Regions from separate parts of the Ruegeria sp. CF2 genome, predicted to be linked through region 2. Evidence: riboswitches for the same ligand, from Rfam matches in the RefSeq annotation. Region 2 holds a riboswitch; each other region holds the start of a gene.

Region 1 (4,693 bases), on a different contig from region 2:
GCTTTTGCGCCCTGTCTTCGACACCGAAGATACGACCGAGATTCAGCAGATCGTTGTACATGTCTTCCATGCTGGCTTTGGGCTTGTCGCCGATATGGATGCAGCTTTCAGTCAGTTCGTAGACTTTGATCCCGAAGGGTTCGAGCGTCTCCGGCGTCACCTCGCCACCCACTTTCATCCCGTAGTTCCAGCCTGCGAAATAGAAATCGGCATCTGCGCCGACCAGCACCTCTTTGCTGGGATACTTGGCCGACAGCTCGGGCAGCTGCTGCACTCCGGCGCGCATGTCTTCATCCAACGTCTTCCAGCCGGAAATGCCGGTATATCCAACCATCCGGTCGGCCAGGCCCAGCACCAGCATCATTTCCGTCAGGTTCACGTCGTTCGAGATCGCCGCCTTGGGCGGTTCGTCAAAGGTGACGGTTCGATTGCAACTTTGCACGGTGGTTTCCGCGGTCGCGGTGTTGGCGGCCAAAGCAAGGCCCAGGGCCAGGGTGGTCGGTTTCATTCCAAGCTTCCTTCTGGTTGGGGATTGGGGAGTTGATAGGTCAGGTGAGGTTTGTGACTGAGGCTGAGTTGCTCTTGCCGGGCGGTGACATCGAACGTGTCAGAGACCAGCCTGTCACTCAGCACTGTCTGGGTTGGGCCAAAGCCGCAGGGTCGACCGTTCTTCAGAATCAGAACACGGTCGCAGACATCGGCGGCCAGGTTCAGATCGTGCAGCGAGGTGACGATCGTCAGGTCGAGGTCCCGGATCAGCCGCAACACCTCTAGCTGGTTGCGGATGTCCAGGTGGTTGGTAGGCTCGTCCAGCACAAGAATCCGGGGCTCTTGGGCAAGGGCGCGGGCGACCATCACACGCTGACGCTCGCCGCCGGACAGAGTGGCCAGCCCACGGTCGGCAAACCCGTGCAGATCCATTCGGTGAAGCGCGGACTCGATGATCTGGTGGTCACGACTGCCGGGCGTGGACAGGCCTAACCGGTGCGGCACACGTCCCAACGCCACGACGTCGCACACGGTCAGCGCGAAATCCGAGGGCTGCTCCTGCAGCACGGCGGCAACCTGACGCGCCAGCGCCCGGGGGGCCATTCTTTTGACGGATCCGCCGTCCACCAGAATGTCGCCCGAGGACGGACGGTGATAGCCGTAGATCATCCGCAGAAGGGTTGTCTTGCCGGCACCGTTCGGCCCCACAACCCCCATGACCTGCCCGCGCATCAGCTCAAAACTGGTCTCGTGCAGCACCAACGGCGCTCGTTTTCGCGGCGCCCAGGTGACGGCATCCACCGACAGCAAAGGCGCACTCATGAGGCGCAATCCGCATTTTCCGAAGACGCAGCCATCGCGGCTGGAATGCGGGCCAGTGTTGCGTGGCGAAGCCCGGCCGGGCGGTCGACCGAGCTGCACCATCCATCGCGCAACTGCTGGTACAGCCGGGCGAATTCCACCAATGCCCCGGTCTCTTCAGACGTAATACCGCCAACCCGGTAAGATGCCTTGCCCGGCCCGTGATAGGCGACGGTACAGGGTCGGGTGCACCCGGCCATGCAGGCGGCACCGGAAACGTCAAAACCTGCCAAACCGTCGTCTTCGGCCAGCGCGGCGCGCAATCGTCCGATCAGGTCAGGCCCGGGGCGTGCGGCTGCGCCCTTGGGTCGGCAAGATAGGCAAACCGTGATGTGATGTGTTGATTGTCGGTTCATTTCGCCCTCCGCGAAATCGCGGGGCGGAAAGGGAACCAGTCATGTCAGCGGCGTAAGCCGAAAATGCCATCTTGGCCTCCTTCCGGAACACCCCGCCCGGGTTGAGTTGCGTTTGATGATGGCAGGTCTCCTGACTCGCGGTGTATGGCTTGCCCCGCCTTCCCAGACCTATCGGCCCAGTGGCATCCGGGGGTCGCACACCGCCTACAGTTGCGGGGGCAGTCACGGAGTTGGCGTCAGAACGGCGCCGCACCGTATTCCCTTTTACCCGACCGCCGAAACGATCGGGAACCATCAGCGCCAATCTCATCCATGAAACCGATTGCACTGTCAACGACGTTCTGGGCGGCTGCACAATGGAGGTGTCCCGGCGACCCTTCGGCACCACCTGAGCGACAGACCGGGCGGTGAATTACGTCGTTCTGACCAACTGGCTTAAGATGGCCCGGAAGGTCCCGAAACACGGCGGTGCAAGCGGGCTGACTGCCAAGCCTCCGTGAGCGGCCTCGCCTTTTCTCTTTGAATGCAGAAGCCTATCGTTGGCAAGCGTACAAAATTTACGCGCGGAAAAATCATTGATTTATCCTGTGATTGATTCAAACATACGAATTCGACACAACTTTAGCTTTACCTCCGTTGTTGTCGCTGTCGCCCGTTTCGTCGGGCCCTTCCGACTGCTGGAGTGAGTGCTGGCGGTCGGAAGGCATTTTACGAAGATCAGCGTTGGGAGGACGCGGTGCCCGGACTTAATGTACGATCCCTTGCTCGAAAGTTCGCACCGGCTTTTGCCCATGATTTCATCACGTCAGCACGCTTTGTTCACGGTCCCGGGGATCGGCAGAATATCTGTCTGCCAACCATGTCATTGGCGGCAAAACCGGGGACCGCATAGACGTGAGCGCGCAAAAAAGGACCAGCTATTCTACAAGCATCAACAAATCCAAGAGGAGAAGAAAGTGATTAACAAAGCCATGATGATTTCAGGCGCGACGTGTTTCGCACTACTAGCGGCCTGTGACGATACGAGCACGTCAAGTGCATCCGCCGAACTGACCCCCGCCCAACAGGCGTGTCTGCGAGACGTGGCCAAAACAACAAACAATTCGCAAGTGGTCGTGCTCTCATCCGCGTTCAGCGAGGCTGGAACACAAGTTACCGTTGGGGTTGGAGAGGATCGGGCTCCGTGGAATTGTATTGCCTACAGTGATGGCGCGACAGCTGGTATCGAGTTCCTCGGCGACGAAGGCGCGTTGTGACCGGTTTGATGCGTAGCCGAAATCAGCTGCGCAGCACTGGCTTGATACGCTGAGGTCCGGCTTGGTCTGCAGAATAACCATCATCGCGTTCGCGACCCTTTACCTGTTGGCGTTGTTTGCGTTTGTGACGGGCACTTTTGGCTGGTTTGGACAGGAACGAGACCCATTGTCCGGCGTATTCCTTTTGCCGCTGGGTCTGCCTTGGGTCCTTGCGGTGGACCTTTTCTCAGAGTCGGCCAAACCGTGGCTCGCGGCGATTGCACCGGTGCTCAACCTGTTGGCACTGGTTTTGATATGCAGATGGGTACGTGGTTTGCGCCAGGAATGAAGGCGGAACTCTTTCCCGCAAAATGGGAGGAAAACATGGGAAAAGTGATCTTGGGGCTTGTGATCGGGCTCATCCTCGGCGTGGTTGGAGCGATGACCTTGGGCGGCGGGGCCGCGATGGGTGTCGGTGTCGCGACAGGCTTGTCCGCCGGTGTGTGCACCACATTGAAGGGAGCTCAGGCCGAGAACCTGATCACCGCCGAACAAGCAGATCAGATCCTCAATCGCGTGAACTCCGAGATGGCATCATTGCAAGGAATTGAAACGACGGACGAGATCGTCGGCAGCGCACAGGCATGCGACGAGTTTCTGGCACAGTTGCGGGAAGCGAAGTGAGGTTTCTGCTCACCGGAAACACAACACTTAGGATAGACCAACAGAGGACCTGCTCATGAAACGCAGTTTTTTGAACCTTTTAACTCCCGCCCTTGCGATCAGCGGAACAGCCGCGCTGGCCATGTCAGACGCCGATGACGCGTGCATCGACCATCTGCGGCAGGTCGGTGGTCCGGACGGTCAATCCGGCACGATCGAAAGCTCACAGTTCTCGGAAGCCGGCACGCTCGTCATGCTGCGTGACGCCGGCGGAACACTTTGGCGCTGCATTGCGTACAAGGACGGAAGCATTGGCGAGATGTCGGTTGTCGAGGCGATGGATGATGGTGGCGGAGCCATGGACGGCGCCGCCGGGTCTACAGGTAGCCAGCGCGTCAAATTCGATGCCGGTTCCACCGGCGCCGAGCTCGTCGGTCAACTCGCGCCAGGGGAATCGCAGCAATACGTTCTTGGCGCGAAGAACGAACAGTTTCTTTACGTCCGCGTTGCTCCGCGAAATGGCTCTTTGGACTACGTCATTCGCAACCCCGATGGGTCTGAATTGTTAGGATTGATGTCTGCGGACAAGGAGTATCGCGGACAGCTGTGGCAATCCGGCGATCATGTTGTCGAAGTCATCAACCGCGGCAGCTCTACCGTCGACTACAACGTCATTTTTGGAATTGAGTAGGTGATCGACCTGAAACCCTGAACCGCATTTCCAAAACAATCAGGAAGAACAGATGAAATCCAAGACTCTAGTGGCGATCGGCGCGGTCAGTGTCTCTGTGCTTGCAGGATGCGACGAAAGTGGCGGATCAGTGGAAGCAAGTGCACCGATTGTGGGCAGTTCCAGCGATCTGTCGTCATTTGAAGGCGCAAGAGCGGGTCAGGCTGAAATGGGCATTCAAAGTCTCGGGTTTGAACTCATCCGAAGCGAAGGGCTGACCTCGTACTGGTTCAACAAGGAGACCGGTGCTTGTGCTCGGATCACGACATCTGAGGGAAGATACTCGGACGTAGCGATGCTGCCGTCAGGTGACTGCTGACACGCATTCATCAATCCCAATTCTGCAAAAAGGAGCTTCA
Region 2 (4,693 bases):
CTGCCCGGGCGGGGCTGAAACCGGCGCTCGGGTCGTTCCTGAAGACCCTGAGATGGTCGAACTTTTTGCCGCCGCCCATAAGGCGACCCGCAAAGCCGCTGCCCAGCCGGTGGGCCGGATCAATCGTACCCTGCACAGCTATTTCACCTTTTGCGGGGTGGATCAGGGGCTGAACTTGGTCGCCGCAGCACAGGCGGCAGCCCTGCGACCGGTTCTGGCCGGAACGACCTTTGAAACCCTCCCTGTTCTGTCCGCAGCCGCACCTTCGAAATTCGGAGGCCGGGCCGGACCACGGCATTACACCGAAGTCCCGGCTGGCGATGTCACCGTAAGGCATGTCTCGGACTTGCATGTGTTTCCAAACCAACTGGCCGCCATGCTGCTGGATGGCCGCCAGATCGCCGAGTGGCTGGAGATGTCGGCTGCCCAGTTTTCTCAACTTGGCAACAGCGACGAGCAGGTTCTGATCGACCCCGAGGGCACCGGGCACAATTTCGACGTGCTGCATGGGGTGACCTACAGGTTCGATCTGACCCAGCCCGCGCGATATGATTTAGGCGGCCAGTTGATCGACACGTCCCATTCCCGCCTGCGCGATCTTGCCTTTCGGGGCCGCCCCGTCGATCCGGATGAACAATTCGTCGTTGCATCAAACAGCTACCGAGCCAATGGCGGCGGCAACTTTCCCGTCCCAGACCCGGCCCGGCTGATCCCGGTGCCGCCGCTGAGCCTCCAGGGAATCTTGCGCGACTACCTGGCGGGACGATTGGGTCCGGATCCGGTGGAAAACACCGCCCAAAGCTTTTCCTTTGCTCCGCAGGCGGGCCGGTCCGTGATTCTGAAGACCGGGCCACGCGCTGCAAACTACCTGCACGAGCTCGACCACTTTGCAGCCACCACCGACGGGCAGGACGCGCGCGGGTTTCTTAGGGTACGCCTGTCTTTGTGACGGGTTGCCAAGCGGGTGCGTGATGCCTATATCGTCGGTCGAGAGGTTGGCGCGGGCAAGCGCCTCGCCAACCTGGTCAGGTCCGGAAGGAAGCAGCCACAACGAGCCCCGCTTGGGTCGATGTCCAACCTCTCACTTGACGCCGCGCCACGTATTCGGCCCGGTCAATCCAACCTCTGTATTTCGTCGTTGTTCCTGAAAACCGCGCTTGCGGGCGGGTCAGGCGATCAATCGCGGCCAAACGGCACTGCTGCGCCGGGCGAAGGCGCCGATATGACCGATTTCGGACAGCCCGAAATCCTTGGGCTCCAACAAGTGCCGACGGGCGGTCGGACCATAGAGTTCAGACAGCCGCCAGACCGCGGGCGGTGGCACAGTCTGGTCATCCTCGAACGCAATGATATCCGCCGTGGCGTTCGCCCGACTCCAATCCGCCTGGGGAAGCGTGTCTCCCAATTCGGGCAGATAGCTGGTGGGCGATGTACACCACTTGCGCCATTGCCAATAGACGCCCGCCGGCAAATCGGCTCCGAATCCCAGAAGTTTCCCCGGCAGGTACCCCAGAAGACGCACCAGAGGTGGCACGTGGCCATACCAGAACAAAGTCGCCAAGCCCTTGTAGGGCCACGGGTGATCGGCCACCGTCACCAAACCTGCGCACACACAGATCATCCGGTCGATCTGTTCGATTTCCGGTTGCAGCGGACCCAGCATTCCACCGACCGAATGCCCGATCACCCACAGTTTTGCCTGCGGGTATCGACGGCGCATCTCGGCACGCGCTGCGGGCATGTCGATCAGCGCCCAGTCCGCCATCGTGGCCTTCGAGTCTTTCAGCCGCCCGGTCAGCGAATGCTCGAAATCCCGGTAATCATATGTCAGGCAAGCCATACCGCGCTCGGCGGCCAGCCAGCGAGCAAAGTGCTGATAGTAGTCACGTGGCACTCCTGTTGCGCCGTTCAGCACAACAACGGTTTGCGGCTCGACCGCCGGAGTGTAAAGCCGCGCCGCCAGCTGGGTCTGGCCCGACGGAAACTGAAAGTCTTCCACGTCAACCGCGTGCTGCGAATCCAACATCTTTGCCTCCAAACACTCTGGACCGATCGGTCTAATACTTTGTGTCTGGACCAATTGGTCTAGGCCTGTCAATATTTGGCCTGCATGACCCAACGTCCACCAAACACCAAAGATCGCCTGATCGTGACTGCCGCCCGACTGTTCCAGCGCTCGGGCTATAACGGTGTCGGTCTGGCGGAATTGCTGGCCGAAGCGCAAGCCCCCAAGGGTTCGCTTTATCACCATTTTCCAAAGGGCAAGCCGGATCTGGCCCTGGCGGCGGCCAGTTGGGCCTCGGACGGGATGTTGAGCATGATTGCTGCGGCATTCGACGACGCCGCGGATTTTCGCGACGGGGTCACGACCCTGTGCCACAAAATCGCGAAGCTGTTCGACACCTCGGCCCAATGGGAGACCTGCCCGATCGCCGCCACCCTGTTCGAAAGCCCCGACAACCGCGCGTTTCGGGAACATGCCGACCGTATGTATGAAAGCTGGATCGTCGAAGTTCGAAATCACGCCGCGCGGTTCGGAGTTTCCGACCCCGAAAATGCTGCGGACACCCTGTTCATCGTAATGCAGGGCGGCTGGCAATTGGCCCGTGCCCGCAGGGATTCGAATGTGCTGCGCAGACTGCCTGATCTGTTCCCTTGGGACACACTCCGGCAACCGGGCTGAAACCGTCTTGACTCGATCCCGGATACACCGCTAGCGATGAGGGGATGGTTCCCGTGCCGTTTCGGTCCGGGATGAAAAGGGAACACGGTGCGGTCCAACCCGGAACTCCGGAGCGGACCAAGGCCGCGACTGCCCCCGCAACTGTAGGCGGAGAGCGATGCCGAAATACCACTGACCGCAAGGTTGGGAAGGTCGGCAAAGCAAAGACCCGCAAGTCAGGAGACCTGCCATCAAACGTGAAACCGAAACTCGGACGGGGTGTCCGGGCAGGGTCTGGCCTTGAAACCGGCGTCTGTCCAAATCCACCCCGCTCAGCGCGCGGAGGGCGCAACATGATTTGGAAGACCGACACCCATGAATTCGCGGCAACCATCTGCCAGCGCACCGGAAAGACCTGCCCGGCACTGGCGCGCATAGCACGGGCCATCGCGCAGGCAATGGCGACGGCGCAGGCCGCGACATCCCCCGACTTCCAAGTGGAAGGCAGTAGCGAACTGGCCCACTGCGAACATGGCTGCACGGCGCGGTTCGATGCACGTTCCGAACGGATCCGCGTGTATTGCGGAGCGGCCGCCGACACCCCGTCCGACTGCCTTGATACCTACGCCGACATGCTGTTTGACGACCAGAGCGACGCCCTGCCCGCACAGGTCATCGGCGATCGACCCTGTGCGATGCTGCAGGCCACGGCGATCATGCCGGTGGTCAGGGTCGAGCGCGAGTACCGCGCAACCGCCTGAAGGTCAGGTCACCAGTGCCTCGCGCGCCGGGGCGACGGCCCAGTCCATCTGAGCATCAGTCTCGACCGCGCAGGGGCGTACGGCCCGCAGGCGTTTCAGGGCCTGTTCCGGCTGCTCGCCGCTTTCTATCATCAAGCGCAGAACAACCATGCCAGACCGCCCACAACCGCCCCGGCAGTGAACCAGTACCCGCCCGCCGCCCGACAGCGCATGGCGGGCGGCGGCGCTGACTTCGGGCCATCGGCCGGATATCTCGGTCGACGGCGCCGAGAAGTCGGCGACCGGCAGATGTGCCCACCGACAGGCGCGCCGATGGATGTCACAGCCCAATTCGCCCGCACCCACGGCAACCAGTTCGGCAAGGGTTGTCATCGAAATCACCAGCCCCGGCGCCCAGGCTGAAATCAGGTCCAGGTCTCCCTCATAGTCGCCGCCACCGCCGGGAACCGAGGTCAGGGCCAGCGTCCCGCCGCCCACCTGCAATGCATGAACCACAAGATTTGTCATCAGACGTTCCCCCCGAAACTGGCTGATTGAACTTGATCCGCGCAGTATGCCTCACACCGCGCGCTCGCCAAAGCGAAAAACCTGCACCGGCGCTGTGGACGCGGGGCACCGGGAACTCTACCCTGCATCGTCAGTACGAATCCGTCAGAGCAGACATGACCACACAGTCCAGCCCCGCCTATCAGGTTCTCGCCCGAAAATACCGCCCGGAAACCTTTGCCGACCTGGTCGGTCAGGATGCCATGGTGCGCACGCTGAAAAACGCGTTCGAGGCGGACCGGATCGCGCAGGCCTTCATCATGACCGGCATCCGCGGCACCGGCAAGACGACCACGGCCCGGATCATCGCCAAGGGCATGAACTGCATCGGACCCGACGGCAATGGCGGCCCAACGACCGAACCCTGCGGCCAGTGCGAGCATTGCGTGGCCATCATGGAAGGTCGCCATGTGGACGTGTTGGAAATGGACGCCGCCAGCCGCACCGGCGTGAACGACATCCGAGAGATCATCGACAGCGTGCGCTATCGCGCCGCCAGCGCGCGGTACAAGATCTACATCATCGACGAAGTCCACATGCTGTCGACCAGCGCCTTCAACGCGCTGTTGAAAACGCTGGAGGAACCGCCCGAGCATGTGAAATTCATCTTCGCCACGACCGAGATCCGCAAGGTTCCGGTCACCGTGCTGTCGCGCTGCCAACGGTTCGACCTGCGCCGGATCGAGCCCGAAGTGATGATCGGCCTGCTGCGCAAGATCGCCAC
Region 3 (4,693 bases), on a different contig from region 2:
CACCGTTGTAGGGGGCAAAGACCAAAGTGGGCGTTTTGTAGGACAGCGTCGCGGTCCCGTCCTCGTTTTCCGTGACGTACAGGCGGATCGGCGCCTCGATCATCGCGAGCACCGATTGTTCCAGAACCCGCACCGCATAGTCGTTGTTGAAGACGCCGATCACCCGGTTGCCCGGAATGGTGATGCCGCGCGCGGCGGCGGCCTTGGTGGGCCCGGCCTGCGTTACCACGATCAGACCGTTTGCCTTGACCGCCGCGATCGTGTCGGCCACCAGCGCGTCATAGGTCTTGGTCGTCGGGTGGAAGGCCCAACCCGGCCGCGGTTCGATATCAGCCGCCAGCGCGGGAAGCGCCAGCAGGCCGAGGAAAAACACAAGATGTTTCATCGCGGGCTCTCCATGTAATGGGTGGCCCGAGTTTTCCCGAAATCCCGGCTGCGTACAGTCACAATATCGTGGGTGGCGGGCTTGCGCCGGGGGTGCGAAACCCGCACAAGCGACAGTGAGAAACGAAAAAGGCAGGCGAGTGGCATGCGTGTTTTGATCTGCAGCAGCTGCGCGGGCGAGCGCGACTTGCCGGCCGAGCGTCAGGCCGTATCGGACGCCCTGCGCGCTGCGGACCTGGACGGGCAGGTCGAGATCGTCGAGCACGCCTGTTTCAGCGGTTGCGACGAGCCGACCGTGGTGGCGATGCAGGGGGAACGCCTGGCGTCCTACGTGTTTTCGGGGATCGATCCGGTTGCCGATGCCGATGACATTGCGGCGACCTGTCGGACCATTCTGAACAGCCCGAATGGCTGGATCGAAGACGCCCGGCCGTGCGGGCGGCTTCGCTTGTGTCTGCGGGCGCGGATCCCCGCGTTTCAGTCCACCTGAACCGTGACCGAGGCGCTGACCGGCACCCCATCCACGGCCAGCGGGCTGTGGCTGTTGGCGTTCAGCGAGACCTCGATGGTAGTGTTGCCCTTGGGCAGGTCCGAAATGTGCATCCAGTTGCCATAAAGCCGGGCCAGCTTGACGCCGTTTACATAGACATGCGCATGGCCTTCGCCGGGCTTGTTGTCCAGCGAGGCGTTCTCCGGCGAGAAGCGGAAGTTTTTTGGCATCACATGCAGGTTCCAACCCGCCATCGGGTCGGGGGAGACGGCGATCTCCAGCCCCGGCGCGTCCGGTCCGGCGGGCAGGTTGATGGCGGCGCTGTGGTCATGGGCCATGGCCTCGGCGTGATGGCCGCCATGTTGGGCGGCGTCGGCATGGTCGTGGCCGTCGAAGGTGACGCCGTTGGCCGCGGCCAGCACGAACCCGGCACCCCCGCCAAAGACCAGACCGATCGCAAAAAGAGCAAGCGAGCGTGTCATCATGTTTCCTTGAAAAGCAAATGACCCGCCGGTTGGGCGCCGGCGGGTCGTGGGATTTCGGGGATCAGGCCGCGGCTTCGACGCGCTTGCCCTCGCTTTGCCAGAAATACCCGGCAAACGAACCCAGCAGCACCCAGGCCACAAGGCCGACGCCAAAGGCGCGTGCTGCGAACAGGGCCCCGATCTCGGTCGGAACCGGCCCGGTGAACACGTCGGGTTCCGGCGCGCCGATCAGGTGCGGGGCCATCAACAGCACGGCCGCAACCAGATAGCTGACGATGTTGCCACCAAAGGCGATCAGCCACATGGCCACACCAGCAGCCGCGACGGTTGCCCACCACCAGATCTGCCGCGCGAACACGTCGGCTGCGGCAACACCCGGAACCTCGGGGGCCATGGTGAAGCCCGGCGCCAGGTGAAAGGCGATGAAACCGGCCAGGCCCCACAGCACGCCCGTGCGCCCGTCAACAGGGTGGCCTTGCGCTTCGGCCAGCGACATCAGGGCGACCAGAACCAGCGCATAGCCGGTATAGGTCAGCATGGTGAACACCACGCTCAGCCCGTCGCGGGTCAGGTCCGAGAACATGCCCGGCAGTTCGGGATGGGCCGAGACGGCTTCGGCTCCGAAATGCACCAGCTCTCCGGATTCATAGAGTTCAGCATGCAGCAACACGGGCTGCACGAATACCAACTGCAGCAGGGCGACGATCAACCCGGCTGCAGCACCAGCGAACAGCGCGCTGGTCAGAATGCGACTGAACATTGGTTTAGTGGCAGGGGAAGCCGGTTGCGTGGCGCACGTCATGCGCGGCGTCATGCAGCGCCGATGCCTGAACGTGACCAGCCAGGGTGATGATCCCCAGGCCCAGGGCTGCCGCGAACACTGCCGAAAGAATGCCAGCACGTGCCGTTGATGCGGTTTGCGTTTGTGTCGTCATTTTCTGTCCTCCTGTGCCGCCGCACCCGACGGCCGGTGTTTCATTGTTCGCCTGGCAGGTCTCCTGGCTTGCGGGTCAGCGCCTCTGTTCGCCTTCCCCCCGAACGGATCGGGAGTGGCTGGTTGAACAGGGCTCACCGCTTACAGTCGCGGGGGCGGCTTTGGATTTGACCTGCGCGCAGGCCGCACCAAATTCCCTCTTAGCATCCGGATGTCTCCGGCAGGACCAGACCCGACCATTTAGACGTGAATGCCGCTGTGGCGCAATCGCCATTTGCGACCTTTCGCGTCAATTCCCGCGCTTTTTCAGAACATAGATATCCATGATCCAGCCGTGCCGGGCGCGGGCTTCGGCGCGGGTGCGCAGAATCTGGTCGGCCACATTGGCCAGCGGACCCTTGATCAGGATCTGCTCGGGCATACCCACGTAAGCCCCCCACCAGATGTCAAAATCGGCCATGTCCAACGTCTGGAACGAACATTCGCCATCCAGCATCACCGCAACCGTATCGGCGTCGCTGGGCCAGCCCTCGTCGCGGATGCGCCGGCCGGTGGTCACCAGATAAGGCGCGCCGATCTCATTGATTGGCATGGCATGGGCCGCCGTCAGCGCCTGCAGCGCCGTGATGCCGGGGATCACCGTGGTGTTCGGCTGCGGGGCCAGCCGCGCCGCGATTCGCAGCGAGCTGTCATAGAGCGACGGGTCGCCCCAGATCAGCAGGGCGACGGTGCGCGCCTCGGGGTGTTCGTCCATCGCCTCCTGCCAGCGCAGGGCGATTGCGTCGTGCCATTCATCCACGCCGCGCAGGTAGCCGTCCTGCGACCGGCGCTCGGGGATGTCGAAATAGGAGATTTGGGGCGGTGTGTCGGTGACCTTGTGGATGATTTCCTCGCGCACGCCGGCCAGATCGGCCTTGTTGGCGCCCTTGCGCGGGATCAGGATCAGATCGGCCGCGCGGATCGCCTGCGCGCCCTGAAAGGTCACGTGGTCCGGGTTGCCGGTGCCGATCCCGATCAAGACCAGATCAATCATCGTCGAACTCCGCCAGCGGGCCATAAAGGATCAGCGCCGGCGCGGTGCCGATCTCGGAGCCCAGACGCTCGGCCAGTGCGCCGACGGTGGACCGGTGCATCGATTGCTCGGGCGTCGAGACCGATTCGGCCATCAGCGCAGGGGTGTCCAGCGGCAGGCCATGCGCGTGCAGCGCCTGCGCTAGCAGGGGAAAGGTGCGCTTGCCCATGAACACCACGGTCGTCGCACCCGGGTCGGCCAGCGCGGGCAGGTTCAGGTCCTTGGGCAGCTTGCCGCTGACATCGTGGCCGGTGACGAATTGCACCCTGCGCGCGGTCAGGCGCCGGGTCAGCGGGATGCCCGCCGCCGCAGCCGCGGCAATGGCCGAGGGGATGCCCGGAATGATCTCGTACGCGATCCCGGCAGCGCGCAGGGCCACCAGTTCCTCCTCGAGCCGCCCAAACAGGCCGCCATCGCCCGATTTCAACCGCACGATCCGCTGGCCGGTCTGGGCGTACTCGACCAGCAGGCGGCTGACATGGTCCTGCTTGGGCGAGGGCCGCCCGGCGCGTTTGCCCACGCCCACAAGGTCGGCGTCCTTGCGCGCATGGCTCAGGATCGGCCCGCTGCTGAGATCGTCGAACAGAACCGCGTCGGCCTTTTGCAGCCGGTCCACGGCCTTGAGGGTCAACAGCTCCGGGTCGCCGGGGCCGGACCCGATGAAGGAAACGAAACCGCTCATGCGCTGGCCTCTGCGATCAGATGGAAGAACGTACCGGTGACATGTCCGCGGCGCGATCCGGTCTGCGGACCTTCGGCGCCTTCGGCGTCAAAAACCCGCGCCAGAGGCGCATCGGGCTGCTCGACGATCGAGGAATAGTGGAACTCGTGCCCCCGCAGCGCGGTCCCGGCCGAGAACCCGGGCATGTCGGCCAGCAACTCGGCCCGGCGATAGCCCAGGTTGAACTTGCGCTTCTCGTACGAAGTGACTAGGCCCAGCAGCCCGGCCATCCGGTGGCGGGTGCCGTCCTTGTCGATCAGCCCTTCGCCCAGGGCCATGTAGCCGCCGCATTCGCCATGCACGGGCCGCGTTTCAGCATGTTTGCGCAAGCCGGTCAGGAACTGCTCTGCCGCAGCCAGGGTTCCGGCGTGCAGTTCGGGGTACCCGCCGGGCAACCAGACCAGATCGGCATCCGGGGCCGGCGCCTCGTCCGCCAGCGGAGAAAACGGCAGGATCTCGGCCCCGGCCGCCCGCCAGCCTTCTAGAAGATGCGGATAGGTAAAGGAAAACGCCGCGTCCCGGGCCAGTGCGATCCGTTGCGCCGGAGGGCGCGGCAGCGCGGCCGACGACGGCCCCATCGGGCCCGAGGAGGCCGCCCGCATGATCG

What was found. Region 2 has a riboswitch for cobalamin ahead of ACR0IR_RS13410 (hypothetical protein). Riboswitches for the same ligand answer to the same signal wherever they lie in the genome.
Region 1: linked by a shared signal. The riboswitch ahead of ACR0IR_RS14940 (DUF1636 family protein) and the one ahead of ACR0IR_RS13410 (hypothetical protein) in region 2 are both predicted to bind cobalamin.
Region 3: linked by a shared signal. The riboswitch ahead of ACR0IR_RS09060 (CbtB domain-containing protein) and the one ahead of ACR0IR_RS13410 (hypothetical protein) in region 2 are both predicted to bind cobalamin.

The regions. Positions count from the first base shown of each region.
Region 1 covers NZ_JBQFRL010000003.1:239,391-244,083, forward strand. Annotated here, with positions in the region: gene ACR0IR_RS14930 (ABC transporter substrate-binding protein) at 1-508, opposite strand, end outside; gene ACR0IR_RS14935 (ABC transporter ATP-binding protein) at 505-1,311, opposite strand; gene ACR0IR_RS14940 (DUF1636 family protein) at 1,308-1,706, opposite strand; cobalamin riboswitch at 1,810-2,017, opposite strand; gene ACR0IR_RS14945 (hypothetical protein) at 2,663-2,962, shown strand; gene ACR0IR_RS14950 (hypothetical protein) at 3,326-3,625, shown strand; gene ACR0IR_RS14955 (hypothetical protein) at 3,681-4,295, shown strand; gene ACR0IR_RS14960 (hypothetical protein) at 4,348-4,653, shown strand.
Region 2 covers NZ_JBQFRL010000002.1:482,889-487,581, reverse strand. Annotated here, with positions in the region: gene ACR0IR_RS13430 (5'-nucleotidase C-terminal domain-containing protein) at 1-949, shown strand, start outside; RNA gene ffs (signal recognition particle sRNA small type) at 989-1,087, shown strand; gene ACR0IR_RS13420 (alpha/beta hydrolase family protein) at 1,169-2,026, opposite strand; gene ACR0IR_RS13415 (TetR/AcrR family transcriptional regulator) at 2,150-2,683, shown strand; cobalamin riboswitch at 2,714-2,929, shown strand; gene ACR0IR_RS13410 (hypothetical protein) at 3,016-3,423, shown strand; gene ACR0IR_RS13405 (protein-tyrosine phosphatase family protein) at 3,427-3,930, opposite strand; gene ACR0IR_RS13400 (DNA polymerase III subunit gamma/tau) at 4,086-4,693, shown strand, end outside.
Region 3 covers NZ_JBQFRL010000001.1:1,804,310-1,809,002, reverse strand. Annotated here, with positions in the region: gene ACR0IR_RS09080 (DUF302 domain-containing protein) at 1-385, opposite strand, end outside; gene ACR0IR_RS09075 (DUF1636 family protein) at 530-874, shown strand; gene ACR0IR_RS09070 (hypothetical protein) at 862-1,356, opposite strand; gene ACR0IR_RS09065 (CbtA family protein) at 1,421-2,119, opposite strand; gene ACR0IR_RS09060 (CbtB domain-containing protein) at 2,124-2,294, opposite strand; cobalamin riboswitch at 2,330-2,538, opposite strand; gene cobF (precorrin-6A synthase (deacetylating)) at 2,583-3,326, opposite strand; gene cobA (uroporphyrinogen-III C-methyltransferase) at 3,319-4,047, opposite strand; gene ACR0IR_RS09045 (cobyrinic acid a,c-diamide synthase CobB) at 4,044-4,693, opposite strand, start outside.